2 linked regions of the Dyadobacter pollutisoli genome follow. Each later gene encodes a partner of the first gene's protein in a complex. Links are inferred from orthologs where the notes say so. Each region holds a gene or a part of one and is shown on either strand. Other genes may lie near its edges.

Region 1 (15,031 bases):
GGTGACATTTTTTACTTTTACATTGTTGGTTAGGTTACCAGTCATAAAAAGCAACTTCAATTCAATCGTACCAGGTGAATCAGGAAACCAAAAGCGGCCAGATATTTGATCTCCCTACTTTAAGACGTTTATATGCATTCGTTCGTCCTTATCAAAAGCAGTTTTACCTGCTGATCGGGATCATATTACTGAATGCGTTGCTTGCTCCTCTTACGCCGCTTTTGATCAAATACACCATTGATACTCCTATCGCGAGCGGTAACTATCGTCAGCTGACGATTATGCTGGTAGTGATGATCGTAGTAACGATTTTTCAAGGTCTTGCGCAGTTTTGGAACACCTATATGTCGGGCTGGCTCGGGCAGCACATTATAAGGGATATCCGGGTTCAGCTGTATCAAAAGATCATTGGTCTGCGATTGAAATTTTTTGACAACACACCCATCGGCCGGCTGGTAACCCGTACGATTTCCGATGTTGAAACGCTTTCCAACGTGTTTAGCGATGGTATGGCGGCTATTGCGGGGGATATTTTACAGTTGGTGCTGATCATTGCGGTTATGTTTTATACAGACTGGAAGTTGTCGATCATCAGTTTGTCGATGATCCCGCTGATGTTGTTTTGTACTTATGTTTTTAAAGAAAAGATCAAGGATTCCTTTAATGAAGTGCGGGCCGCGGTTTCCAATCTGAATGCATTTGTGCAGGAGCATCTCACCGGAATGGGTATCGTTCAGATTTTCAGCAGCGAGGACATTGAATTCAAAAAGTTTCGCGAGATCAATAAAGTACACCGCAATGCCAATATCAGGTCCATTCTTTACTACTCGGTTTATTACCCGGTGGCCGACGTGATTGCGGCGGCTGGTACCGGGCTGGTAGTGTGGTATGGGTCTAAACAGATACTGGAATCAGAAGTGACTTTTGGTACTGTTACTGCCTTTGTGATGTTTATCAACCTGTTCTTCCGCCCGATCCGTCAGCTGGCAGATCGGTTCAATACATTACAAATGGGTATCGTCAGTACCGACAGGATTCTCAAATTACTCGATAGCGACGAGTACACGTCCAATGAAGGCACATTCGATCCAAAAACCATTAAGGGAAATGTTGAATTTAAGAATGTTTGGTTTGCCTATAATGAAGAGGAATATGTGTTGCGAGACATTAATTTCAAGGTAAATGAAGGTGAAACGATTGCGTTTGTCGGAGCTACCGGAGCCGGTAAGTCATCGATTATCAATTTGCTGACACGTTTTTATGATATCAATAAGGGCAATATATATGTTGATGGCGTAGAGGTTCATGATTTTGAACTGAATGCGCTTCGCAGGCATATCGGTGTGGTTTTGCAAGATGTATTTTTGTTCTCCGACACCATTGAAAATAACATCAGACTGGGAGACTCAACCATTACCCACGAAAAAATCGTTGAGGCCGCCAAAATGGTTGGAGTACACGACTTTATAGAAAGATTGCCGGGCGGATACAGCTACAATGTTATGGAACGTGGCGCGACGCTTTCGGTAGGGCAGCGGCAGCTCATTTCTTTTGTGCGTGCAATGGTGCACGAGCCGAAGATCATTGTGTTGGATGAAGCTACTTCGTCGGTGGACAGTGAAACGGAAGAACTGATTCAAAAAGCCATTGAAACATTAATGAAGGGCCGCACAGCGATTGTAATTGCGCACAGGCTTTCTACCATTCAGGAGGCTGATAAAATCATTGTGGTTGACAAAGGCGCTATCGTAGAGGAAGGAAATCACGAGCAGCTTCTGGAAAAAGAAGGCTTCTATGCGAATCTTTACCGGATGCAGTACAAGGAAGTTTTGAAAATCGGGCACGTTTAACAAGACTTACCAAGTCTTAAAGACTTGGCAAGTCTCTCTCATCTTAATTCCTTCTTCCGGTATCCAGCGGAATCGGTGGTGGGCCTATCAGGAAGTCCTCCTCCTCATTTCTTTTCACAGGCATACTGTCGCCTTCTACGCCCAATGAATCGCTTTCGCTCGGTGCCCATTGTGTTGGGCAGTTATAGTTCTTGGATATTTTAAAACTCGGTTTCGGGAATGGACCTGGTTCGTAGCCAATGGATTTGTCACGGTAAACTTTTTCCAGAAAGCTCCCCACAATAGGTAATGCTGTTTTAGCTCCTTCGCCGAGGTTAGTGGTCCGGAAGTGTATGCTGCGGTCATCGCCGCCCACCCACGCGCCTACCACCAGGTCGCGGGTAATGCACATGAACCAGCCGTCCGAGTTATTGGATGTAGTACCTGTTTTGCCACCCAGCTCATTACCATTACGTGTCACATCGAATTTCCAACGGATACTTCCCGACGTTCCGCCCGGTTCTTCCACGCCGCCACGCAGCATTTGTACCATCAGGAATGCAGACTCGGGACTGATCGCCTGCCTGTGCTCGGGCTGAAATTCTTCAATGATCTTGCCATTGCTATCCTCAATTTTCGTGACGAGGATGGGCTGTGTGTAGGTTCCGTTGTTTACAAAAACGCTATAAGCGGCCACCATGTCATAGAGCGAAACATCAAAAGGCCCCAGTCCGATCGAGGGTAACCCCCTCAATGGCGTAGTAATGCCCATTTTCTTGGCATACCGCGCCACATTTGCTGCTCCAACCTGATCAGTGAGTTCAGCGGTAACCGAGTTGATGGACTGTGCCAATGCACGTCTCAATGTCATGTTTGAATATGAAAAAGTCCCGGTAGCATTTCTTGGCTTCCACACTTTTTCAACACCGTCCTCCATATATGTCTTCTCAAATGGTTTGTCTTCAATCTGGTCACAGGGTGACATATTGAATGACGAATCGTCGATTGCAGTCGTGTATACGAACGGCTTGAATGTAGATCCAGGCTGACGTTTTCCTTGTTTTACCGCGTCGTACTTGAAGTAATTATAATCCAAACCACCCACCCAGGCCTTGATCTGACCCGTTTGTGGGTTCATGGCCATCATTCCGGCGCGTAGTATTCTCTTATAGTAATCCAGCGAATCCATGGAACTCCAATATTTGTCCATTTGGCTGCTGTTCTTCCAGTCGTACACCGTCATGGTGTCCTTTTTGTTCAAATAATAGGTGACACTATCAGGCTGATTCGGGAATTTGGCAGCCAGCGATTTGTACTTGCTGGTTCTTTTGACAACGTTTTCAAGGAAATCGGGAATCTCGTTTCCTTGTTCGTCGACCCACGGATTTTGTTTGTTCCAATGGTTTTCAAACACGCGTTGCAATTGCTTCATTTTTTGCGTCATAGCCTCCTCAGCATGCTCTTGCATACGGGAATCAATGGTCGTGTAAATTTTTAATCCATCAGTGTATAGATCATAACCGTTCTCATCACCCCATTTTTTCACAAAATCGACAACTGCGTTTTTGAAATAATTGGCATTGCCGTCGTAGGGAGTTTCAAATTTCGTTTTCAGTTCAATAGGCAGCGCACTGATCGAATCAGCTTGCTTGGCATTGAGGTAACCGTATTTTTGCATTTGCGCGATCACGACATTGCGTCGTTCAAGCGAACGCTTCATGTTACGGATCGGATTATAGGTAGTGGTTGCTTTTTGCAAACCTACGAGCACAGCGGATTCTTGAACGTTCAGACTGTCGGGAGACTTACTGAAATAGGATTGTGCTGCGGTATTGATCCCGTAAGTGTTGTTACCATAGTCGACCGTATTAAAGTACATGGTCAGGATTTCTTCTTTGGTAAAATTCCTCTCCAGCTTGATAGCGGTAAGCCATTCTTTGGTTTTGTAAATCAATGTACCCAGTCCCGGAACATAGCCCAGCAAGCCGCGCGCACCTGATTTTCGCGTTTTGAATAGCTTTTTAGCCAGCTGTTGGGTAATGGTACTACCACCTCCACGGTCGGTAGCGCCGGTTGCTATACCGATTGCTACGCTGGCCATTGCCTTGTAGTCTATACCTGAATGTTTGTAAAATCTCACATCCTCGGTCGCGATCAGCGCTTTTACCAAATTCGGGGAGATCATCTTGGAAGTGACCGGCGTCCTGTTTTCGGTGTAAAACTTGCCGATCATAATACCGTCCGCAGTGTAAATCTCAGAAGACTGAGCAACTTTCGGATTTTGAAGATCCTCTACGCTGGGCATACTTCCCATGAGCCAAAGGAAATTGGTCTCCACGCAGAAAATATAAATGGCGCAGGTCACAAGTCCGTAGACAAATGTTTTCCAGATCAGCACTACCGGGCGATAATACGCGGCATTTACATCTACTTTTTCTTCCCACCAGCCCCGGATAGATTTTTTATTCTGACGGTAAGAGTGGAACATATCGTCAGCACGTTTCTTGCCTGTAAACAGAGAAGTCAGCTTGTAAGCAGTACGGTTGATGAGTGTTGCTAGCTGTGTTCCAACGAATTGAAACATGGCTTTTATTTTATTAAAAAACGATCTGATAACTTCCATCAAACGTTAAGGTTCGTAAGAATTCAAAGATAAGAAAAGCCGGACACTTATGACCAGGTCCGGCTTTTGCGAAAATATTCTATTCGGCTTTGTGGAATTTCAATGCGGCACCGTTCATGCAATATCTTAGTCCTGTTGGTTTTGGCCCGTCGTTGAACACGTGCCCCAAATGACCGCCGCAAGTTCTGCAAACTACTTCCGTACGTGTCATGCCGTGGCTTTTGTCCACGATCTCCTCCACATTGCCTGATGCTATCGGCCGAAAGAAACTTGGCCAGCCTGATCCTGAGTCATATTTAGCCTCAGAATCGAACAAAGGGGTTCCGCATGCAGCGCATACATAAGTTCCTTCTTCTTTGTTGTCATTATAAGGATGTGAAAAAGGTCTTTCTGTTCCCTTTTCAAAAAGGACAAAGCATTGTTGTCCAGTGAGTTCCTGCTGCCACTCTTCCTTGGTTTTCTCTATTTCTCTCATTTTTTCAGATTTTTAGATATTGGTAGCTTCAAGAAAACTATACCATATCCATTATTAACGTTTGAGAATATATTATCGTTTAGTAAAAATGCGCCTCAACCAGGAATCTTCCGGTGGCCAGCATTGATTTTGGGACTCCGGAGGACGACGAAAAAGTCCGCCGGAAATGCCGAAATACAGGTTAAATGCTTTTGGATTACCAATGTTCAGCAAGCCCGTCAGGTGGTCAGTTCCGATCCATAATGGTCCCGCACGACCCACAAGGCCTATAGCCGGAGATCGATAGCGGTTCATCAATGATAGGGGAACCGAAATTTCATACCATTTGTGTTCATAGCGTGGGGTGACTGCAATGTACGATTCTGCTTTCATGCCGAATGCACTTTGCGAGATTAGGTTTTGAACCCACAAACCGCTTACGTAAACATTGGGTTTAACATTATAATCAACACTGGCCTGGAATGCCATGGGTAGAACGGAGTAAAAGTTGGGTGCCATCGGTTGGCCGCCGTCCAGTGAGGTATTGATCGCATTGAATATACCTTCGGAGCCCTTCAGCTTTTGGAAAGCGTCGTAGCGTAGCTCTTTGTTTGTAGTATGTATTTCTTGCTGCAATACGTAAGCAGGGTTTTTGAAATGTACCCTTCCAATGTCAGTCAATGACGCTGCAATACGATACAGATATTTGGTTTTGGAGGCATCGCGCTTGCGTATCCCTTTTTCGGTGTAGGTATATTTGTTGATATCGGGCCGATATTCGTAAACCGCACCCAGATCAAAACCCCAGCCGCTGCCCGGAGGTGCACCGCCTATCAGCCAGGCTGGTGATGGTTTAACGTTTTGAAAACCTTCGTCACGGGTCATCGCGTACCGTACATTAATTTCATTGACATTAATGTACTGCCGTTTGTTTTCCCAGGTTTCGTCAGGACGAATGTCGTAAGAAGAAGCCTCGATAATTGCGTGGGCATTGTACAATCCAATGAGCCTTTTCACGGTCACACCCACTTTCAGGAAATCGGTTTCATTGTCGAAAACGGTGCCCCCAACCGTAAAAGCCACTTCTCCGAGGCCATTTAAATGCAGCTGCCCTGATTGGTTTTCAAAAAGAGGGCCCTGTAATTCTTCCAGCCGTGTGGTTTTACTGATCAGCCGTGCGAGTGGCTCCGTTACGCCGGTGGTATTGAGAATGTACCTTACCCTTGTGGAAATACCTACACCAATTTTGCCTTTGAACATATTGAACATGACCGAGGGCAAGCGCGTGTCACCGCCGGCATTGAGGTATTTTTTGTTGCCATTTAGTTTCTCGCCCAGGTAGGAGCGGGGAAACTGCAGTACGCCCCTTTCGTTGCGGTACTCGTCCGAAACAGTATTGGTGATCAAACTTAGAAATGAGTAGGGAGCTTCGTATTTGACGTGATTGTTGGCGGTATAAAACTGGGTGCCTACCAGGTTGACATACAAGTTATAACGGCTGTCGGCAACAAATGCAGGATTATGATAAAGCGCATTAGTACCTGCAAAATTACCCATTGAGACTCCCGGCATATGCTGAGACAGACCCGAATGGGGCAATCCGAGGAACACAGCGAGTATAAGCAACCAACTTTTGCGCATAGTGACTTAAAACGTTCGATATGAGAAATTCATATCAGGGTGCAAATAAAAGGGTAAGTACACGGACTTGCAACGAATGTTTATTGATTGGGAAAATAATATTGTACCCAAACCAGCGGCATGATTTTAATATTTATCAATGAATGCTTTTGAAATGTGCCCGTTTTGAAGGTGTCAGTCAATTGTTTAAAGTCTTGCTGATAAGTGTAAACGAAAGGGATGGGGTAATATTTATAATTTAATTACAGAATTAATGATACCGGGCAATAGATAATTGTTTTGTAAAGTGAAACATTGACCATATATTGTTCTGTAAATTATAGATATAGACTTATTCAAATTTTGTATTGTATGAATTTTTCATTTTCAAATTATCAAAGCGAAAATTTCTTCGATGAAATGTTCACTGAGGAAGGAGAAATACGTCCTGGTTATGAGCATTTAAAGAACAAATTTGAAAACCTTACAAATGAAGATCTGACCAACCGGCAGCTTGCTACTGAACGTGCTTTGCTTTCTATGGGTATCACTTTCAATGTTTATTCTGAGGGGGAAGGTACCGAACGAATTATGCCGATTGACATTATTCCACGCGTACTATCAAATGCTGAGTGGGAATGGCTGGAAACTGGCCTCAAACAGCGTATTAAGGCATTGAACATGTTTATCGACGATGTCTATAACGAACAGAATATTCTCAACGACGGCGTAGTACCGCGCGAACTGATAGAATCAAGTAAATGCTTTTTGAAGCCTTGCATTGGACTGAAACCGCCAAAAGGAATCTGGTGCCACATTACCGGTACTGACTTGATCAAGGGTGATGACGGTACTTTTATGGTTTTGGAAGATAACCTGCGTTGTCCGTCGGGAGTGTCTTATATGTTGGAAAACAGAGAGTTGTCCAAGCAGATTTTCCCGGATGTACTGGCGCGTACCGGTGTTCGCCCTGTTTCCGATTATCCGACCAGGTTGCTTCAAATGTTGCAACACCTGGCCGACAGGCCAAATCCGACCGTGGCCGTACTGACGCCAGGGATCTATAATTCGGCCTATTTTGAACATTCATATCTTGCCCAACAAATGGGTGTAGAACTCGTGGACGCGCGTGATCTGGTGGTTTCAGACGGGTATGTGAAAATGCGCACGACCAATGGATTGCAGATCGTGGATGTGATTTATCGCCGTATCGATGACACATTTATGGATCCGGAAGCATTTAATCCTGATTCGCTGATTGGTATTCCGGGGATTTTTGAGGTTTATAAAAAAGGGAGAGTAGCATTAGCAAATGCGCCTGGTACTGGCGTTGCCGATGATAAAGTGGTGTACGCATATGTACCGCGTATCATTAAATATTACCTGGGTGAGGAAGCAATCATTCCTAATGTAAAAACCTACATATGCGGAGAGGAAGAAGATTTTAATTACGTGATTGAAAACATCGCGCAGCTTGTGGTGAAGGAAGCGAATGAAGCGGGCGGCTATGGAATGCTGATTGGGCCCAAAGCCACCGAAGAAGAGCATGAGCTGTTTCGCGAAAAAATAAGGGATAATCCTAGAAATTACATTGCGCAACCTACTATTTCATTGTCAAGAGTACCTTGTATGGTAGAAGGTCATGCGGAGGGAAGACACGTGGATTTACGTCCATACATTCTATATGGAGACGATATTAGTGTGATTCCGGGTGGTTTGACGCGCGTTGCGTTGCGGAAAGGTTCTCTTGTAGTGAACTCATCGCAGGGCGGTGGCGGAAAGGACACCTGGGTTTTGTATTAAGTTGTCATTAACAGTTGCTGGCAGGCTGTTGATGATAACGGTTTATTAATATTTAGAGTAAACCAATATTGGACATGCCTGGGTTTATTAATCAACAACAGCAACTAAAATGACAAAGCAATGCAACGTGAAGTAACCGGTTGGTTTAGTCCGGCGCTGAATAAAAATATGGAGGTTGCGGTCTACGGACATTATGGATTCGCACTTTTACTGATTCCGACCGCGGCATCAGACTATCTTGAATACGAGCAAAACGGGCTGATTGACAGTATCAGTCCGTATATCAATTCCGGGAAGGTAAAGGTTTATTGCATCAATAGCATTAATGCCGAGAGCTGGCTTAATCCGCACATGCATGGCTATGACAAAGCTGTAAGACATCAACTGTTCAATGACTACGTAATCAAAGAAGTGGTGCCATTCATTAAAGACACCACCAGCCAAAACAACGAGATCATTGCCAGTGGTGCGTCCTTCGGGGCAATGCATGCGGCAAATCTGTTTTTCAAACACCCCGACTACATTCATGGTGTGATCGCGATGAGCGGATGTTACGACCTGAGCGTGTACACGGACGGATATTATGATGATAATGTGTATTTCAACTCGCCAGTACATTATTTGCCACAACTCAAAGCAGAGTGGCATCTTTCGATGTATAGAGATAGTCGCCACATTCATTTCGTGACAGGTTCGGGAGCATATGAGGTACCGGAGTATTCGAGACAAATTTCAGCGATATTGAATTCTAAAAGTGTCCCGCACGAGCTGGATATTTGGGGGCCCGACATTCCCCACGACTGGTGGGCATGGAAAAGAATGTTACCTTATTATATAGAAACCAGATTTTAAAGATTGACCGTTAAATGATAAAAGCTCCGTATTTCGCCTTTTTTGGGTCAAATATGGAGCTTTTAGTTTTATAACAACGATCAGATCAGGCGCCTTCGAATTGTCGCAGGAACCTTACATCGTTTTCTGTAAATAACCGGAGATCATTGATTCCGTAACGAAGCATGGTGATGCGTTCGATACCCATTCCAAATGCGAAACCGGTATATTCGTGGCTATCAATTCCACAATTCTCCAATACATTAGGATCTACCATTCCCGAACCGGCGATTTCCACCCAGCCACTGTACTTGCATACATTGCAGCCTTTACCACCACATATGAAACAGGTTACGTCAATTTCGGCGCTGGGTTCTGTAAAAGGAAAGTAAGATGGACGTAAACGGATTTTTGAATCCTTGCCGAACATCTCTTTTGCAAAGTGGTATAATGTATCTTTAAGATCTTTGAAACTCACATTTTTATCAACATACAAACCCTCTACCTGGTGGAAAACACAGTGCGCACGGGCTGAAATAGCTTCGTTGCGAAATACTCTTCCAGGCATAATGGACCTGATCGGTAGTTTTTGTTTTTCCATCAGCCGTACCTGTACGTTGGATGTATGCGTACGAAGCAAAACATCATCTTTTACTTCTCCTTCACTTTTGGATATAAAGAAGGTGTCCTGCATTTCGCGGGCCGGGTGGTTATCTGCAAAATTCAAAGCGCTGAAATTGTACCAGTCCTTTTCTATTTCCGGACCATAGGAAACATTGAATCCCATTCGTTCGAAAATCTCGATAATTCTCCTGCGTACAATGGTAAGCGGATGCAAGCTGCCTTGCAGATTGGGCGTAACAGGCAGGGTCAGATCGATCAACATTTCCGGATTGTTGTCGGCAGCATTTTCTACAATAGCCGAAAATTCCTGAAAACGGTTTTGGGCTAGATTTTTCAGGATGTTTAATTCCTGGCCTACAGCGCGTCTGTCTTCCTGTGGAATGTTTTTCAAGCCGTCGAACAGCTCGGTAACAACCCCTTTTTTACTGATATATTTTAGCCTGAACGCTTCCAGCTGCTCCTTATTTTCAACCGAGCTTTGTTCAATTTCAGCGACTAATTCCTTTACCCGTTCGGTACTCATAAACTTTTTGTGTTAAAAAATCAGATCGGTACCGGGTCAAAATGTGCAAATGGTACCGTAAAATACTTGCAAAGATAATTAAAGTTAGCTGCTCCTAGGTGCTCAAAAGTGTCCAATACGGTCACCAAAGCAAATATTTCGATGCGAAGGCCTATTTTGGATATAGGTAAAATTACGCATTTTACTAAGGTCAGTTACGTCTTTTGATTTAAAGTTTAAAAATAACGTGTTGATTTTCAATCAGTTGAAATAATGTACGTAGTTCTACGTATTTTTCTGAGACTACGCTATGTGCTAATTTTGGTTCAACAAATCATCACATTATTAGTCGTAGTTACCATGAAAACTTTTGCAAGCTTTACTCGCCCCAACCTGTCAGAAAGAACTTACAGTGACAGTCGCACTTCTATCTCGGTTCAGTCCATGGGCAGAACTATTTTCCTCACTCCCGATGTCATCACGTTTTTAGAAGGGGAAGGAAACTACACTTTCATTTATACAAATACCGGAAAGAAATATTTGGTTTCAAAAACATTGAAATCGTTAGCTGAGCAATTGAATAATAATTTCATGCGCGTTCATAAATCATATCTTGTAAACGCCGACTACGTAGTGGAGCGCCTGGAAGATGACCGCATGTTGAAATTGTCTTGCGGCAAAGAAGTAGTAGTATCACGTAGGAAAATCAAAGAGATCACAGGTTTTCTGGATCACACAAATCTACGTATCAGCGCTTAGTCATTGCAGCGCAAAAACTTTGGTGAATTAAATTAGTGGGTTATTCATAAAAACAGCAGCCATCGCTCGATCGAAGGCTGCTTGTTTTGTTTTTAGGCAATTTCAATGAGTGAATTTTGACCGGGTCGCCGGTGCGATGAGCGAATGAGTGAATAAAATTCAATTGAGCATTCACTCATTAATTCAAAACAACTTCAATCCCAACGTAACCTGCCACGAACTGATCTTTTGCTTTACTGATGCATCTCCGCCCGCCGGTTGGCCATTTACCTGAAAAGAAGCGAGATTGGTAAATGAACCCTCTTTTCTAACATCTAAACTAAAACTGCCTAAGTCAAGCCCGGCACCGAGCTGGTATCCGAATGTTGCCTGAGACATAGCATTGTTCAGATCGGAAGTGTAATATTTGAAGGCATCCCGCAATCTCTGGTTATCTCCAATTCGAAAAGAAGTGACCGGGCCGGCAAGAATTCTTATTGGCCCACCTTTGAAACCAACTAACAAAGGAACATCGATATTGCTGTACTTGATATCTACCGTTTTGGTTACTGGCTGCTGCTCATTTGTCTGAATAATCTGAAAAGAACCGCCTTTGGTAGAGACCAGTACTTCTGGCTGAATAAAAAATGTACGCCCAAATCTTGCATAAATTCCTCCTACCGCTCCTGTTCTGGTTTTAAAACTTTGTTTAAGATTGTCCCTCACTTCCTTACCATCATACCCGAGGTAAGGATTGCCATTGTCGTCATAACGTGTTGTAAATACATCTCCCATGGTCAGGCGCGACAAATTCACACCACCCTTGATACCGAACGCAAAACCTTTTTTCTGCGCCTGCACTGATGTCAATGCAAAAATGCATAACATGCACATACAAGCTACTTTTGTCAGGATGTTCATGGATAATATAATTTTTTAAGTAAAACCGGATAATAACGCCAAAAGATAAAAAACTATACCTTACCTATATTTTTTTTGATTTTATGGTCGAAACGTACTAATATTTGGATATTTATCAACCCAATACTGTTAGTGTATAAGCGAATACAAATTAGACTTTTCTCCTTATGGCCAAAGCCAAAACAGCATACTTTTGTCAGGAATGTGGGTATAATTCACCCAAATGGGTGGGCAGGTGCCCCTCATGCGGTGAGTGGAATACTTTTGTCCAGGAAGTTATTGAAAAAGAAGATAAAAAAACAGCGGTAACCTGGAAGGCAGTCAACCTGGCAAGCCGGCCGAGGGCTATCGCTGAGATTGAATACGAAAATGAGCCGAGGATCAAGACACTGGATGAGGAACTTAACCGCGTTTTGGGCGGTGGAGTTGTTCAGGGCTCTTTGGTGCTGATCGGAGGAGAGCCAGGAATTGGGAAATCAACATTAATGCTGCAAATCGGGCTTACTCTTTCTAACAAAAAGGTACTATATGTTTCAGGTGAGGAGTCGGAACAGCAGATCAAGATGCGTGCTGAAAGAATGTCTGCCAAAAGTGATAATTGCTTTATCCTTACAGAAACGCATACTCAGAACATCTTCCGCCAGATAGAGGACTTTCAGCCGGAAATCCTCATTATCGATTCTATCCAGACCATGCAGTCCACCTACATTGAGTCTGGCGCAGGCAGCGTGTCGCAAGTCAGGGAATGTACGGCGGAATTTATGAAATACGCTAAGGAGATGGGCGTACCCGTGTTTCTGATCGGGCACATTACAAAGGATGGTTCACTGGCCGGTCCCAAGGTATTGGAGCATATGGTAGATACCGTTTTGCAGTTCGAGGGTGACCGGCACAATACATACCGGATTTTGAGGACCATTAAAAACCGATTTGGGAGTACTTCGGAACTTGGTATCTACGAAATGCACGGAACTGGTCTGCGGCAGGTGAGTAATCCTTCCGAAATCCTGATTTCGCAACGCGACGAACCGGTGAGTGGCATCGCGATAGGGTCAATGATGGAAGGAAACCGTCCGCTGCTAATAGAAATGCAATCATTAGTGAGTGTAGCTAACTATGGAACACCTCAACGGAGCAGCACAGGCTTTGACGCAAAGCGTTTGCAGATGTTACTGGCAGTTTTGGAAAAAAGGGGAGGTTTCAGGCTAGGTGTCCAGGATGTGTTTTTGAATGTTGCCGGGGGTTTGAAAGTGGAAGACCCAGCCATTGACTTGGCCGTCGTAGCGTCGCTTGTCTCGTCCTATGAGGATAAATTCATTCCACCTTCCGTTTGTTTTGCCGCAGAAGTGGGTTTAGGGGGAGAGGTGAGGGCCGTGAATAGAATTGAAAGCCGGATTTCTGAATCTGAAAAGATGGGATTTAAGAAGATCTACATCTCAAAATATAACAGCAAAGGTCTGGATCTTAAAAAATCAAAAATAGAGATTATTCCGGTCGCACACCTGGATCAGCTCTTTATGTCTTTGTTTCTCAATGACTAGGGAGTTTTAAAAAAGGACGGCCGACAGCCGATTGCCGAAAGCTTCTTCAATATTTCGCATAATATGTCTGCAGCTTGCTGGTCAAACGCTCATAAATAGGCTTGCTGAATTCAATAAACAGTTGTTGAGGGTCGGGAGGCAAGAGCTCCTGACTCTTACATTTGCGAAGTTGGGCGGGTGTAAGCGCACGCTCGTCCCCATTGAAATTCGCCCATTCGCACATCCAGTTATATTCACCATTGAATTTTTCCTGATTTACAATTCTTTTGGTCCTGAAATCCGTGATTTGCATATCCAGTAATCCCGCGGAAAGTACTGTTTTACGACTTTGAGTAAATTTGGCCGTCACCTTCCCAAATACCGGAATTTTAGAGCGTCCAACAAACTTTTCCCCAACTTTGACGCTGTCCTTGCTAATCAGATTTTCAGTGTTCCTTTCGATCAAGGTTTGGCCAACCACAAAGTCGTCGAACTGCAAAGTAATTACATGATCGGGTTGAAGTTTCAGTTCGGCAGCTTCGTTAGGCATATAGAACCGGACAAATTTGTTCAGCCTTTTGTTAGTCTGAAGATATTCATTCACACGGTCCTGAAAGTACTCATTACTCAGCTGGTAGGTTTTAGAAGTCACCAGTACCTGTTCTACAACCACTTTGAATGAAGCGATTTCATATGACAGGTCCATCTTCTTTTGTACGTCATTGAAATCAGGCAGAATAGCATTCACTTTTTCAAAATGCTCGTAAGCCTTCCGTGCATTTTCCCGGTCACCTATTTTTAATAAACCAGAGCCTTCCTTATACCTTACATTGGCGGCATTATGGCGAGCGATTTTTTCTTCTTTTTCGAAGTTTTTGGGAGCAATTATTTTGATACAAGCCGGACATTGCGAAACAACATTAAAAAGCCGGTTCAGTTTAACGTAGGTGTCTAGTTGCGGCTCCCATTTAAAAATATCATCGGAAGACTGAAACTGCTTAATGTCATTCAAATGCTGCTCGACGGCAAGTGGATACGCTTGTTTGAGCGTTTCCATGGACGAGGATTGGCTGGGAGAGCTTTTTAGCCTATCGGCTGAACGTAATACCGAATCGTCAAAATCTCCTTTTTTAAGTGATTTCTCTGCGGATTTGCAGCCATTGAACAGAATAATGATAACGAGTAGACGCGAGATAGCCGTGAGCCAATTTTTCATAACGTGATGTGCGAGGCCTGATAGAGGGATCTCACATCAAATTTCTTAAAAAATTACCTCATTTTCGAGTGTTTTACTAAATAGGCCAATAGAATGGGGTCAAAACCTTTGGCGATGTCGGCTTCTATGAAATCGATCTTATACTGACCACATTTTAGTTTCAGTTTTTGATAAAAATCGCCTACAAATTCCTTGTAAGACTCCCGCACCTGATCAGGCTGAACCTTTATCCTGTCGCCGGTTTCGAGATCGATAAATTCGTAAGGACGGTTTTCAAAAGCAAAATCTTCTTCAGTCCGGCGGTCGGTCACATGGAATAACAGTACTTCATGCAGATTATGTCGCAAATG
Region 2 (15,187 bases), 4.2 Mb from region 1 along the record:
GTAATACCGTCCTTAATGGCGGCCGTGATCCCCATGACGATATTGCCTTCCGTCTGCGCTTTGACATTATCGGGATTCACATAATGACCGCAGTCAATAACGGAGATCACCTTATCGATCTTAACGCCCTGCCCGCTTTTGGAAACCGTGATACAGCAAGCTGATATACTGCCAAATGACTTAAAGACAGCGATGCCTTTACCAGTGCCCTCAGGAAGTTTTTCATCCCAATTCGCTTTTTCAGCCAGGGTTTCGAGCACTTTTTTGAAACGGTCGTCCGGCAGTATTTCCAACCGGGCCTTCAATGGGTCCTTTTTGGCAAGATGCGCCAGCTCGTCAATGAAACATTCCTGACCCCAGCCGAAATTGGAAGCATATACCGAGCGCCACCAGACCACGGGAATATCCGTCTTCACATGCGTCCAGCTCACTTTTGAGGCCGAACTGAAATGATATTTATTGTTACCGGTACTGATCTCTTCGCTCAGCCAGGGATCTGCTTCATCGTCTTTTAATCCCTTGAAGACCTGGCTCACAATCGACTCCCCGATCGCATGATGGTGATAGCCCGTGATTTTACCGTCTTCCACAAAACCCTGCAAGTGACTCAGCATTCCTGGGCGATAAGGCCCCTGTGTAATGTCATCCTCCCGCGTCCAGATCACCTTAACGGGCTTTTTAAGCTCCCTTGAAATGTGGCACGCTTCCAGAAGAAAATCGTGGTAAGCCTTCCGGCCGAAGGCTCCTCCGAGCAGCGTCACATTGATTTTCACCTGCTCAGGCTTAATCTTTAAATAGCCGCAGACGTCACGAAGCGCCCAGTCAGGCCCCTGCACAGGCGCCCAAATTTCCACCGAGCCATCCTCTTTCACATGCACTACGGCATTTTCCGGCTCAATCGGGGCGTGCGCCAGAAAAGGCGTTTCGTACTGCGCTTGCAGCTTATCCTTAGCTGCTGCGTATTTGGCGGTAAAGTCACCTTTTTCCTCGAAATTGATGCCTTCTTTTTGGGCGGCCTCATAAGTTTGGGCAAAATAGCTGGCGGTAGTCAATGATTTTTCATAACCTGCATTGTCCCATTGTACACGCAGGGCTTTTTTCCCTTTCAAAGCAGCCCACCAGTTGGTAGCCACCACCGCTACCGCCTCTGAGCTGCGGTGGGGCATCGTACGCTCGGTTTTGATGATTTGCAAAACCCCTTTTATTTTTTTGGCCTCCGAGTCATCAATGGAAACCACTTTACCGTGTATAGCAGGTGAATGCAGAATGCTGGCATAAACCATCCCTTCAATGTCCACGTCAATTCCGTAAACGGCCTTGCCATTGACGCGCTCGGGGACGTCAAGTCTTTTATTGTATTTGCCAATGATCTTGAAATCCTTTGCCTCCTTTAACTTGGGGTCTTTGGGGATTTCCAGTTTGGAAGCATCGTCGGCCAGCTCACCATATGTCAGGCTTTTGCCGGTTGCCTTGTGGAGTATCTTTCCATCTTCGGCGGTGCATTCGCTCACCTGAACATTCCATTTTTTTGCGGCGGCGCTCGTCAGCATTTCCCGGGCCGCTGCCCCGGCTTTCCGGATCGGCATCCAAAGCTCCCTGACCGAGCTGCTTCCCCCGGAAGTCTGGCTGCCGTACTTACCCATACCGTCACTCTGAACGATCAGGACTTTTTCAAGGCTTACTTCCAGCTCTTCGGCCAGAAGTGACGGAACAGCCTGGGTAGAACCCTGTCCCATGTCCGGGCGCGGATTGACCAATGTAATGTTGCCGGCGGTATCAATGATGATAAAGGGATTGATTTCCAGCCTCAAAATAGCGGGCGTGATTTTTTTCAGAGCCGCATCCCTGGTAAATCCTGAAATGCCCAGTGCCAGCCCAAATGTGGCCAGGCCCGAGGCTTTGATAAAATCGCGGCGTGAGGTTTGTATATTTTCCAATGTCTTCTGGGGCTAAGGTTTGATGATCACTTCGTAAACTACCTTTTTCCAATTCCGCTTTCCGAAACCTTCATTTCTCCCGCAGCACGGTGAATGGCCTTCCGGATCCGGTCGTAAGTACCGCAGCGGCAAAGGTTTCCGCTCATCGCAGCGTCAATATCCGCGTCGGTCGGATCGGGATTCGCTTTCAGTAAAGCCACGGCAGACATAATCTGTCCGGACTGGCAGTAGCCACATTGAGGAACCTGCTCTTCGATCCAGGCATTCTGGATGATATGCATTTTGCCGTCCCCGATTCCTTCGATGGTCGTGATCTTATCATTTTTTCCGATGCTGGACACAGGCGTCTGGCAGGCGCGGGTGGGCTGCCCGTTCAAGTGCACCGTGCAGGCACCGCACAAGGCCATTCCGCAACCAAATTTCGTCCCTTTCAACCCCACAAAATCCCGTACTACCCAAAGCAAAGGCATATCAGGCTCGACATCGACCTTTACCCTTTTGCCATTTACCAATAAGTTATAATTCGCCATAGTATGAAGGTGATCAAATATTGAAGTGAGCTTGATGATCAATCATGAAAAATATCGTAAAAATCCCACAATTACAATCCTTTTGGGATCATAGTCAGGGTTTCAAAAAAATCAGTTGTCCAAGGTGATATGCCTCGTGGTTGGTCCTGTTGATCAAAATGTTAAGCTTGTTGCGATGCGGCTCTTTGGCGAAATTCTCCTCGGAAATCGCGCTGTGTTTGGTAAACCACTCATCGGCCGACATTTCATTGAAATAAGCCGTAAGTGTTTTGTTTAATTCTACCCAGTTGCCTCTTAATTCTGCTACCGATGGGATTTGCGCGGTTATATCATCGGGATTTTTGACAAAAGGTGTTTCCAGGTCAGGAAATAGCCTTTCTCCCAGTCCCAGCAGCGGAATTATTCCGTCATTGACTGCAATCATGTGGCCCAGCAGGTAGACGGCCCTGTTTTTTCCCGCAGCCACAGGCAATAACATTTGCTCATCCGACAAGTTGTCGATCAGGCCATTGAATCTTTGATTTTGCAGCTCCCAGTTGGAAACTACCATTTTGATAAATAATTGCCTGTCGGCCGTAGCTGATTTTGTTTCTTCTGAGATGATCATGGTTCTAGGTTTTTTCAAGGATAACAACTTAGCAGCCCACATGGATCGCCAGTCTCGAGAAATTTTTTAAAAGATAAGAAATGATCACATTGGCGGCTGATGGCTATTTTAACCAAAAACAAAGCTATTTTTACCCATTAACCACTTGCTGACCCTGAATCTGAGATAATGATTACAAACGACGCGGTCGTACTGGGCCTTTTGATGCTCATTCTTGCAGCTATCTTCTATACTGCGTCCCTTTCGCGGTGGAAAAAATTCTACAGAGTCATTCCTCCGCTGCTGCTTTGCTACTTTATTCCCGGCCTGCTTAATTCCTTTGGCATTGTCAATGGGGCTACTTCTCAGCTTTATCCGGTGGTATCCAAATATTTTCTGCCGGCATGTCTGGTGCTTTTCACCATTGGAATGGACTGGAAATCCCTGGCCAGTCTTGGCCCGAAAGCACTCCTGGCGATGCTCGCAGGTACGGCAGGTGTCATGATTGGCGGCCCGGTTGCACTATGGATCGTGGGACTGGTAAGCCCCCAAACCGTGGCGGGCCAGGGAGCGGACGCCGTCTGGCGGGGGCTGGCGACCATTGCAGGAAGCTGGATCGGGGGTGGCGCCAATCAAACCGCATTACGGGAAGTGTTTCATCCCAGCGACGCATTGTTCTCACAAATGGTCGCTGTGGACGTACTGGTCGCCGAGCTTTGGATGGCCGCGCTGATCTACGGAGCAGGGATGGCTTCCAAAATCGACCAGCTACTTGGCGCCGACAGCAGCCAGGTGCAGCAGCTAAAGGAGCATCTGGACTCAGATCAAATGGCCAATGAAAAGACACCTGCCATGCGCGATTACATTTTTCTGGCTGCTGCCGGCTTCGGAGCGACAGGTGCGGCGCATGGGCTGGCCGAAATCATTACGCCATACCTATCCGAAAACTATCCTGCTCTTGCCAAATATAGCCTTACTTCTAACTTTTTCTGGGTCATTACCATCGCTACATTGATCGGTATCGCACTCTCTGTCACCCCGGTGCGCAAACTGGAATACTTGGGGGCTTCCAAACTGGGATCGGTGTTTTTATATGTGCTCATTGCTACCATCGGCATGCAGATGGATTTGGGAGCAGTTGCCGGCAACCCCGGCCTTTTTGCCATTGGGCTGATCTGGATCAGCATTCACGGCATCATTTTGATTTTGGTGTGTAAATGGCTTAAAATACCATTCTTTTTTCTGGCCGTGGGAAGTCAGGCCAATGTGGGCGGCTCGGCCTCGGCATCTGTGGTAGCAGCGGCTTTTCACCCTTCATTGGCACCAGTTGGCGTTTTACTCGCTATATTAGGGTATGCAATCGGTACCTATGGCGGTTACCTGACGGCTTTAATGATGCAATGGGTCAGCGCAGGTTAATTTTTTGAAACATGGAAGAAAAAAGCAAATTAGACAAAATCGTGGAGGCGCGCATGAAGCTGAAAGCCCGCTTTGAAGATCAAATGGCAGGTACGCCCTCCGTTTCGGATCCAAAACCGATGGGTAGTGGTCAAATTAACCGCCATGGCATGCCCAAACTGCCCGTCGGGCAAATCCAAACCAATAAATGGCCGGTACTGGATTTGGGTTTCAAGCCTGATATTTCGCATCAGAAATGGAAGTTGGTCATCGATGGCCAGGTAGAATCCCCCGTTACATTAACCTGGGATGATTTCATGGCGCTGCCGCAAACCGAGGATACCAGCGACTTTCACTGTGTTACCACCTGGTCGCGAATGGATGTTCCCTGGAAAGGGGTCCGCCTGGCTGATCTTGCCGCGTTGGTGCTACCCAAGTCTTCGGCGACACATATATTATGTTACGGCTATGATAAATACACGACCAATCTCTCGTTGGAGGAAGCATTAAAAGAAGATGTAATGCTGGTTCACACGGCAGACAACAAACCCCTGGAACGTGATCATGGCGGGCCGGTCAGGATGATCACCCCCCAGCTTTATGCATGGAAAGGCAGCAAATGGATCAGCCGGATCGAGTTTTTGTCTTCCAATGAACTGGGATTCTGGGAATTGAGAGGCTATTCCAATACAGCCTATCCCTGGCGCAATGACCGGTATAGCTAGGAAGGAAGACTTGGTAAGTCTTGGAGACGGGGTCGCACAGACTTGCCAAGTCTCGCGTTTCTAAAAATCAAGCATCAGCCCGTCGTAGGCCAGCTTGACGTGCGGCGGCAATTCGCTTTCAACGGCTGCATGCAGGCCGAGCTTGTGGCTGATATGGGTCAGATAAGCCTGGGGCACATTCAATTTGTCGATCAGCTCCAGCGCCTGCGAAAGCGTAAAATGAGACAAATGCGGCTCTTTTTGCAGGGTATCTAAGACCAGTACCTGCGAGCCTATTATTTTCTGCTGCTCTTCTTCGGAGATAAAATTAGCATCGGTAATGTAGGTGAAGTCCCCGATCCGGTAGCCGTAAACAGCCAGCTTGTGATGCATGACTTCGATAGGAATGAACCGGACTCCTTCGATCTCAAAGGGACGGTTTTCAATCGGGTGCAGCTCGAAATGCGGGACGCCCGGATAGCGTTTTTCAGAAAAAGCGTAGGCAAATTCGCTCCGGATCTGGTTGAGCACTTCCAGTCTGCCATACAAGGGCATATCCTTTTGCTGACGATGGTTAAATGCGCGGATGTCGTCCAGGCCGGCGGTGTGGTCTTTGTGCTGGTGTGTAAAAATCGCAGCATCAAGCTCTTTCACATTGGCCCTCAACATTTGCTGACGAAAATCGGGGCCGGTATCTATGACAAAGGATTTGCCGTTGGCCTGTATCCAAACGGAAGTCCGTAAACGCTTATCATGCTGATCATTAGAACGGCAAACGGCACACTCGCAGGCAATAACGGGTATTCCCTGCGAGGTGCCGGTTCCTAAAAATGTAATCCTCATCAGGTTTTTATTCTGTCAAATGCGCAACCACTTCAACCAAGCGGTCAAAATTTAACGGTTTCATCAACGCATCATCAAATCCTGCTTCTTTGAAATCTTCCTCAGAGTAATTCTTGGCATTACCTGTTATGGCCACAATCGGTGTTTTGGCTTTCTTCTCGTTTGGCAACTTACGAATGCTTCTTGCGCACTCCATTCCATCCATCACAGGCATATTGATATCCAGCAAAATGATATCGAAATCTTCTTTTTCAAGGAGTTGCAATACTTGTTCTCCATTTTTCACCGAAGTGATCTCGTAATGTTGAAATTCCAGAATCTTCCTTGCCAGATTTTGAATCACTGAACTGTCTTCGGCAATGAGTACTCGTTTTGTGTATGACATATGATGGGTCAGGTATTGTGTTTAATAATTTGCCAGGTCAATTTAGGTATATTTCAACCAACATCGCAAACAGCCCGGGTGTGAAGTTTCAAAATTATCATAAAAAAGTAAATAAACATCCTATACTTTTTCAAAGCTGCCTTTCGGGTGTAAGTTTGTAATCCGTTTACAATCATAGACCCGGTATGTTCAAAAATAAAGTAATCCGATACAGCACGATCGCGATGGTCATCGCAATCCTGGCATATTTTGTAGCAGAAAATTTCACTGGCCTCAGCGCGGGCTCTTCCGCCGAAGATTTGATCGCGGCCAGCCCTGAAAAGTATAAAACCAAGATCCAGCAGGAGCGCGCCGCCAAAGATGAACAGTTCAAAACCACCGAGGACTCCCCCATTGCCGACAAAGCCAGCTTTCACGGGTTGCATTACTTTGAGCCGGATCTGACATTTCGCATTAAAGCCAATATCTCCCCTTACATGAAGGAGGATAAGGAGGTGATAGTCAAATATACGGACGGTACTTCTGAAAAATACGAAAAATACGGCTATGCCAATTTTACCGTCGGTGGTAAGCCTCAAAAGCTGCTGCTGCTAAAAAATGAAAGCGTGATCTCGGTTCTGTTCAGGGACGCAACCAGCGGTAAAGAAACCTATGGCGGCGGGCGTTACCTGGATTATCCGCTTTCAGAAATCAAGAATAATGTCATCGTTCTGGACTTTAACAAGGCCTATAATCCTTACTGCGTATACCAGTCCAGCTATGCATGTCCTGTCCCACCGGCCGAGAACACGCTCACAGTACCCATCCAGGCCGGCGAGCTGACCGAATCTGCTGTGCATGAGTGAGATTTAACAAAATATTTATGTTAAACCTGAAACTTGTGGCTTGGAAATATCTAAATTTCCATTCAAATAAAACAACACGTCATGACAACGACTGAAATTGCAGAACGCCTGGTAGCCCTATGCCGCGAGAACCAATATGAGCAGGCGCAAAAGGAATTATATTCAGATGATGCCCTCAGCATCGAACCGGAAGGATCTCCCGGAGAAACCATTGTGCAGGGACTCGATAAGATTGTCCAGAAAGGAAATCACTTTCAGGACATGATTGAGCAGTTTCATGGCCAGGAGCTTTCCGACCCCGTTGTAGCGGGTAACTATTTCTCCATTAGCCTGACGATGGATATCACCTTCAAAGGAATGGGTAGAATTCCGATGGAAGAAATTGCATTGTATAAAGTCGCTGACGGGAAGATTGTTAGTGAGCAATTCTTCTATGAGGTAGCGCCTGCACAATAATTTATTCTGCAATCAAAGAGGGCAATAGCCGGGTCTTTTGACCTGGCTATTTTCTTTTGCAGCACATACATCTCAAACTTAAATCGTTAATTTTGCGGTAAAGGCGCTCTGTTTGGATACAGCACCCTTCAAATTTTATTTAAAGCATTCGCATGAAGATCTCTTATAAGTGGCTTAAGGAATTAATTGAAATCACAGAAACGCCGGAAGAAATCGGCAGGCTCTTAACAGCAACCGGACTTGAAGTAGAAAGCATTGAAGAGATCGAATCCATAAAAGGTGGTTTGCAGGGGGTGGTGATCGGCCAGGTGCTGACTTGTGAAAAACATCCCGAAGCCGACCGCTTAAGTCTAACCACCGTTGATGCAGGAGGTGAAAACCCACTTTCCATTGTCTGCGGGGCGCCTAATGTGGCAGCCGGCCAGAAGGTAATCGTGGCCACTGTGGGAGCGATGCTCCACCCTACCGGCAGTGATCAGCCATTGGTTTTGAAAAAGTCAAAAATAAGGGGCGCACTTTCCGAAGGAATGATCTGCGCGGAAGATGAACTGGGCTTGGGCAGCTCACACGACGGCATCCTGGTACTGGACACCACATTACCCAACGGAACACCTGCCAGCGAATATTTTGGAATTTCATCTGACTACTTGATTGAAATAGGGCTCACCCCCAACCGCGCCGACGCTGCTTCCCATTATGGTGTGGCGCGCGATCTGAAAGCGGTACTGGGCCGCCCGGTCACATTGCCTTCCGTTGAGGAGTTTGCTGTCGCTAGCCAACAGCTTCCGATCACGGTTGAAGTAAAAAATCAGGATGCATGCCCGCGCTATACCGGACTGACGATTTCAGGGATCAAAGTGGGAGAATCTCCCCAGTGGCTGAAAGATCGTCTGCAGACAATCGGTATCCGCGCCATTAACAACATTGTAGACATCACCAATTATGTATGTCACGAGCTGGGCCAGCCCATGCATGCGTTTGACGCTGAAAAAGTCATTGGCAACAAAGTGGTCGTTACCACGGTCGCTGACGGGACACCATTCATTACACTAGACGGGGTGGAGCGAAAAATCTCGGGCTCTGATCTGATGATCTGCAATGCAGGAAGCAATGGCGTTCCTGAGCCTATGTGTATTGCCGGCGTTTTTGGCGGGCTCACTTCGGGGGTTACTAGTGATACGACTTCGATATTTCTTGAATCCGCTTATTTTTCTCCGGCCTGGGTACGCAAGACTGCGCAGCGCTTCACATTGAAAACTGATTCGTCGTTCCGTTTTGAGCGCGGTACGGATCCCAATATGCCCCTTTTTGCATTGAAAAGAGCCGCATTACTGATTCAGGAAATCGCGGGAGGAACTGTTTCTTCTGAAATCACCGACATTTATCCGCAGCCGGTAGAGGACTTCCGGGTTGCGATGAGCTACAAGCATATTAACCGGCTGATTGGAAAAACGCTGGATAAAACACTGATCAAAAGCATTCTGGAAAGCCTGGACATTCAGGTTGCTGACGAAAACGAATCCTCGTTTACGGCCATCGTAGCTCCTTACCGCGTCGATGTGCAGAGAGAGGCTGATGTCATTGAGGAAATCCTGCGCATTTACGGATTTGGTCAGGTAGAGCTTTCAGAAACGCTCAGCTCGGATTTTCTTTCTGATTTCCCGGTCAATGATCCGGAAAAATTAAAACTGCGCGTGGCCGAATTGCTGGTAGCAAATGGTTTCAATGAAATGATCAACAATTCATTGACCAAACCCGAATATCAGGTCTTGATGAGCGAAAGTCTGGCTGGCAATCCTGTCAAAATCCTCAATTACCTCAGCGAAGATCTGTCTGTGATGCGCCAGACGCTGCTTTTCTCGGGGCTTGAAGTGATTGCCTACAACAGCAACCGCCGCCAGAAGGACCTGAAAGTTTTTGAATTTGGCAATACCTACCACCAGATCAACGAAAAATATGTCGAAAAGGAAAGGTTGGCTGTTTTCGTAACCGGTAACATTGCGCAGGAAAGCTGGTTTGAAAAATCCCGCGAAACGGTATTCCATGACCTGGCTGCCTTTGTCAATAAGGTCTTAACCGCAGTCAAAATCAGGGAAGTTGAAAAACAACAGGCTGATCCTGCTATTTTCAAACAAGGGCTTACTTTGTTATCTAACCGCAAACCGGTGGTTTCATTTGGTTTGCTCAATGCTGCATTATCTAAAAAACTCGACGTGAAAGCGCCCGTTTATTTTGCCGACTTTGATTGGGAGTACATGCTTCGCCAGTACAATGCGGCCGTTGAATACAAAGAGGTTTCCAAATTCCCCGAAGTGCGTCGTGACCTGTCGGTGGTAGTCAACAAGAAGGTCACTTTTGAAGAGCTTCGCCAGATTGCTTACAAAACAGAGCGGCAACTGCTGCGTTCGGTCAATGTGTTTGACGTGTATGAAGGTGCTAACCTGGAAGGTAAAAAGTCCTATTCGATCAGCTTCATTTTGCAGGATGACCAGCAGACATTGACCGACAAAGTGATCGACAAATCCATGCAGCGGCTGATGGCGGCTTATGAGCGGGAGTTTGAGGCACTCATCAGGAAATGATTAGATTTTGAATTTTTGCTTGGATGGATATTTTTAAGGTTAGCAAATGGAAAGGAGCATTGAACGTATCATTGAACACAAGTTATCCGACCTTGAAAAAAAGCTCGAGATACTGATCAATACAAAAGAGAAACTAACCTGGTCAATATCAGAGCTCCAACGTGAAAATGCGGAGCTCCGGGTGTCCAATATCCAACTCAAGGAAGAAGCGAAAGAAATAAAGAAAAAATACACTACTTTGGAAAAAGACTTTAATAAGTCTAAAAGTTTCGCTAAAATTGTCACTAGTAAACTGACACCAACGAGCGGAATCGCCGAACTGAAAGACTCAGTTGAAAGATATATACAAGAGATCGATAAGTGCATTGAATTGCTTGAAGATACCTTATGAAAAAAAATAGCATACCCACTCCGGACGTTTCTGTCTTTATAAAACTGCTGGACAGAGGTTTCAAACTGAGTGTTCCGGCAGATCAGGAGAAATTCTACAGGGACGGGTATGAGGTGTTCATGCAACGCGTGCAGCAGCATAAATTAAAAGGAAAAGTATACGGTGACATCGAAGCAATTGCACTGACCTCCATCGAATGCCTGGTAGCATTGCAGAGGAATCAGCAGCAAATGGACAATCTGGTGATGGCTTTTAAAGGCAGAGTGGAAAAGCTGGACGAAACAATTACCAGCGCTCTGGAGAGCTAAGCGATTTACACCCCTAACCTTTGATTTATACTGAAATCTTCTAAATAACTTTCAATTCTTCATTTTCGGCATTTTAACGCGGGGTAGTCGGTCAAACCAACTATATATAACCATCATTGAAATGTCAAATTATTTAGTTTTCATCGTCGTCCTGTCCGATATCATCGCCGTTGGGGTGGGTATTTTTGCAGGCAAATACATTTTTCAGAGGTCATTCGACCTAAAGGAAAAGGAAGCCCAGGAACGTGCCGCTGAAATTCTCCGAAATGCCGAAAGTGCCGCTGAAAACATCAAAAAGGACCGTATACTAGAAGCGAAAGAAAAATATCTCCGTCTTAAATCTGAATTTGAAGAGGATGCCAATAAAAAACGTGTCATTCTTCAGACCAATGAACAAAAGCTTAAACAACGCGAGCAGAGCCTGAATCAAACCATCGAGCAAAATAAGCGTCGTGAAAATGAGCTTGAAACGCTAAAAAATAACCTGAACCAACAGGTAGAGCTGGCTACCAAACGCCGCGAAGAAGCTGAAAAGTCATTGCAGCAGCAGGTTACCCAGCTCGAAAAAATTGCCAATCTTACCGCAGACCAGGCGCGCGAGCAGCTCGTAGACGCGCTGAAAGCCGAGGCAGATACCAGGGCAGGATCCTATGTAAAGAGCGCCATGGAAGAAGCCCGTCTTACTGCTACCAAAGAAGCCAAAAAGATCGTTATCGAGACTATCCAGCGTACTGCCGCAGAACACGCCATTGAAAACTGCGTATCGGTATTCAACATTGAAAACGACGACATCAAAGGTAAAATCATTGGTCGGGAAGGACGCAATATTCGCGCATTGGAAGCTGCTACTGGTGTTGAGATCATTGTCGATGATACCCCCGAAGCGATCGTAATATCTGGTTTTGATCCTGTTCGCAGGGAGATCGCCAGACTTTCGCTGCACCGCCTGGTGCAGGACGGAAGGATCCACCCGGCAAGAATTGAAGAAGTGGTAGCCAAAACCCGCAAGAACATTGATGATGAAATCGTCGAAATCGGCGAAAGGACTGTCATTGATATGGGCATTCACGGATTACACCCTGAGCTTGTTAAAATGATCGGCCGCATGCGTTTCCGTTCATCATACGGGCAGAACCTGCTGCAACACTCACGCGAGGTCGCCAAGCTTTGCGCCACGATGGCATCCGAGCTTGGACTGAACACCAAACTGGCCAAAAGAGCCGGGCTGCTGCACGATATTGGTAAGGTTTGGCCGGAAGAATCCGATTTGCCACACGCTATCCTGGGTATGGAGCTTGCCAAGAAATACAAGGAAAATCCGGAAGTATGCAATGCCATCGGTGCTCACCATGACGAGATCGAAATGACCAGCATTCTTTCGCCTATCATCCAGGTTTGTGATGCGATTTCGGGCTCACGTCCGGGCGCGCGCCGTGAGATGATGGAATCCTATATTCAGCGTTTGCGTGATCTTGAAAACATGGCACTCTCCTTTGACGGCGTTGAAAAATGCTATGCAATTCAGGCAGGCCGTGAGCTTCGGGTGATTATCGACGCTGACAATGTTTCAGACGAAAAAGCAGGAATGCTCTCCTTTGATATTTCGCAGAAGATTGAAAAAGAAATGCAATATCCCGGACAAATTAAAATTACAGTGATCCGTGAAATGCGCTCAGTGGCGTATGCGCGTTAACCTAGCTACAAATACATGACTTACTCACAGCTTAGCAGTTCACAACGATTGGGTATCCATACGCTCGGTGAACTGAAAAAAGCAGGTTATCAGCCACGTTCCATTAAACAGGAGTTAAGAGATAATCTGATTACCAAAATCAGGAATAAAGAAAATATTTTTCCAGGAATATGGGGTTACGAGGAAACGGTCATACCCGATGTTGAGCGGGCGATCCTTTCGATGCACAACATCAATTTTCTGGGACTACGCGGTCAGGCCAAAACACGCATTGCGCGGATGATGGTAAGCCTGCTGGACGAGTACATTCCCTACATCAAGAATTCGGAGCTGCACGATGATCCCTTGCAGCCATTATCCCGGTTTGCCAAAGACCAGGTAGCTGACCATGGCGAGCAGACTGAAATCGAATGGCTGCACCGCGACGAGCGTTACACCGAGAAGCTGGCGACGCCCGACGTTTCCGTAGCAGATTTGATCGGGGATGTAGACCCGATTAAAGCCGCGACATTGAAATTGCCTTATTCGGATGAGCGTGTGATCCATTTCGGGCTCATACCCCGTTCTCACCGTGGTATTTTCGTCATCAATGAGCTGCCCGATTTGCAGGCACGTATCCAGGTGGCGCTGTTCAATATCTTACAGGAAGGCGATATACAGATCCGTGGTTTCAAGCTGCGCTTGCCGCTGGACATCCAGTTTGTATTTACGGCCAATCCGGAGGATTATACCAATCGCGGCAGCATTGTGACGCCTTTGAAGGACCGTATCGAAAGCCAGATTGTTACCCACTATCCCAAGACCATTGAAACGGGCAAGAAAATTACCGAGCAGGAAGCAGTCGTTAAAGCCGAACAAAAGGAAATTGTATCGGTCTTTGAGCTAGCCAAAACACTCATCGAGCAGATTGCTTTTGAGGCCCGGGAGAGTGAATATGTAGACAGTAAAAGCGGTGTTTCGGCCCGTTTGACTATTTCTGCCTATGAGTCCCTTTTAAGTACTGCCGAACGACGCGCGCTCATCAATGCAGAAACGACTACCCACGTGCGCATTTCCGATCTTTATGGCGTAGTTTCGGCGATCTGCGGAAAAGTGGAGCTGGTCTATGAAGGGGAAGTCGAGGGACCGGTAATCGTGGCTCAAAACCTGATAGGAAAAGCGATACGTACCCAATTCCTGAGCTTTTTCCCGGATCCTGAAAAAAGCAAAAAAAGCAAGATCAATCCCTATGCCAAAGTAATCGAATGGTTTGGCGCTGGCAATGAAATGGAAATGCCAGCTGATATGACAGACCGCGAATACATCGCGCGGCTGAAAACCATTGATGGCCTGGATGATTTTGTAGATATGCTCAGCGCCTATTCCAGCACAGAGGAGAAGCTTTTCATGATGGAATTCGCATTGCACGGCATGGCCGAGTTTTCATTGATTGGAAAACAATCCCTGGATCAGGGGATGAAATTTCAGGACCTTGTCAGCAGTATGTTCTCCGGGCCGGGAGAGGACGATTATGATTTCGACGAGGACGACGATGACCGGAAGCCTTTCTAAAATAATATACCCATAAAAAATGCCCTGTTTTCAGCAGGGCATTTTCATTATACATCAATACGAGCTCCAATTATAACGGAGCGCCTTCGTCGACCACATTCGGCTCGCTGGTATCAATCAATGAATCAGGATCATTGTTGACTTTGCCACGAACTTTGGCTTCCAGCTCTTCCATCAACTCAGGATTATCTTTAAGCAAGGCTTTAACCGCATCACGGCCTTGACCCAAACGGTTGCCATCATAGCTAAACCAGGAACCGGCTTTTTTAATGATTTCCAGCTCAACACCCAGGTCGATGATCTCTCCCACTTTGGAAATTCCCTCGCCGTACATGATATCAAATTCAACTACTTTGAAAGGTGGCGCTACTTTGTTTTTCACCACTTTCACGCGCGTGCGGTTACCCAGGATCTGATCGGCGCTTTCCTTGATCTGCCCCACACGGCGAATATCCAGACGAACAGATGCGTAATATTTAAGGGCGTTACCGCCGGTAGTCGTTTCAGGGTTACCGAACATCACACCGATCTTCTCACGAAGCTGGTTGATGAAGATACAGCAGCATCCTGTTTTGTTGATCACACCGGTAAGCTTACGGAGTGCTTGTGACATCAAACGCGCCTGCAGACCCATTTTGCTATCACCCATTTCGCCTTCGAGCTCAGCACGGGGAACCAATGCTGCCACGGAGTCAATCACGATAATGTCCACCGCACCGCTGCTGATCAGGTGTTCGGCAATTTCAAGTGCCTGCTCACCGCTATCGGGTTGTGAAATCAGAAGGTTACTGGTATCAATACCCAGTTTCTCCGCATAGGAGCGGTCGAATGCATGCTCTGCATCGATGAATGCAGCCAGGCCACCCTTTTTCTGGGCTTCGGCAATGCAATGCATGGATAATGTAGTTTTACCGGAAGATTCCGGTCCGTAAATTTCGACAACCCGGCCGCGTGGCACGCCGCCTACGCCCAATGCGA

The links.
Region 2: the proteins of pheS (region 1) and pheT are in contact, whole or in part, in a crystal structure (PDB 6P24), measured with the Escherichia coli proteins. The link is inferred for Dyadobacter pollutisoli from one-to-one orthologs.

The regions. Positions count from the first base shown.
Region 1 is NZ_CP112998.1:4,859,934-4,874,964, reverse strand. The notes cover bases 8,288-11,154. They hold pheS (phenylalanine--tRNA ligase subunit alpha), read right to left. Parts: upstream 10,308-11,154; coding sequence 9,267-10,307; downstream 8,288-9,266. Other genes in these bases: ON006_RS19810 (LytR/AlgR family response regulator transcription factor), read left to right, coding at 10,647-11,045; ON006_RS19820 (esterase family protein), read left to right, coding at 8,450-9,181; ON006_RS19825 (circularly permuted type 2 ATP-grasp protein), read left to right, coding at 8,288-8,329. Outside these bases: ON006_RS19845 (ABC transporter ATP-binding protein), read left to right, coding at 75-1,850; ON006_RS19840 (penicillin-binding protein 1A), read right to left, coding at 1,894-4,452; peptide-methionine (R)-S-oxide reductase MsrB, read right to left, coding at 4,532-4,927; ON006_RS19830 (DUF5723 family protein), read right to left, coding at 5,000-6,547; more of ON006_RS19825, read left to right, coding at 6,899-8,287; ON006_RS19805 (porin family protein), read right to left, coding at 11,229-11,945; DNA repair protein RadA, read left to right, coding at 12,113-13,486; ON006_RS19795 (hypothetical protein), read right to left, coding at 13,533-14,681; ON006_RS19790 (DUF58 domain-containing protein), read right to left, coding at 14,735-15,031.
Region 2 is NZ_CP112998.1:655,896-671,082, reverse strand. What follows is about bases 7,529-10,551. They hold pheT (phenylalanine--tRNA ligase subunit beta), read left to right. Parts: upstream 7,529-7,836; coding sequence 7,837-10,266; downstream 10,267-10,551. Other genes in these bases: ON006_RS02915 (hypothetical protein), read left to right, coding at 10,313-10,551; ON006_RS02925 (nuclear transport factor 2 family protein), read left to right, coding at 7,529-7,684. Also shown: ON006_RS02965 (xanthine dehydrogenase family protein molybdopterin-binding subunit), read right to left, coding at 1-1,937; ON006_RS02960 ((2Fe-2S)-binding protein), read right to left, coding at 1,976-2,467; ON006_RS02955 (DinB family protein), read right to left, coding at 2,562-3,074; ON006_RS02950 (DUF819 family protein), read left to right, coding at 3,243-4,472; ON006_RS02945 (molybdopterin-dependent oxidoreductase), read left to right, coding at 4,484-5,176; ON006_RS02940 (MBL fold metallo-hydrolase), read right to left, coding at 5,237-5,998; ON006_RS02935 (response regulator), read right to left, coding at 6,006-6,383; ON006_RS02930 (DUF1684 domain-containing protein), read left to right, coding at 6,569-7,228; more of ON006_RS02925, read left to right, coding at 7,310-7,528; more of ON006_RS02915, read left to right, coding at 10,552-10,657; cell division protein ZapA, read left to right, coding at 10,654-10,965; rny (ribonuclease Y), read left to right, coding at 11,087-12,658; ON006_RS02900 (P-loop NTPase family protein), read left to right, coding at 12,674-14,209; recombinase RecA, read right to left, coding at 14,280-15,187.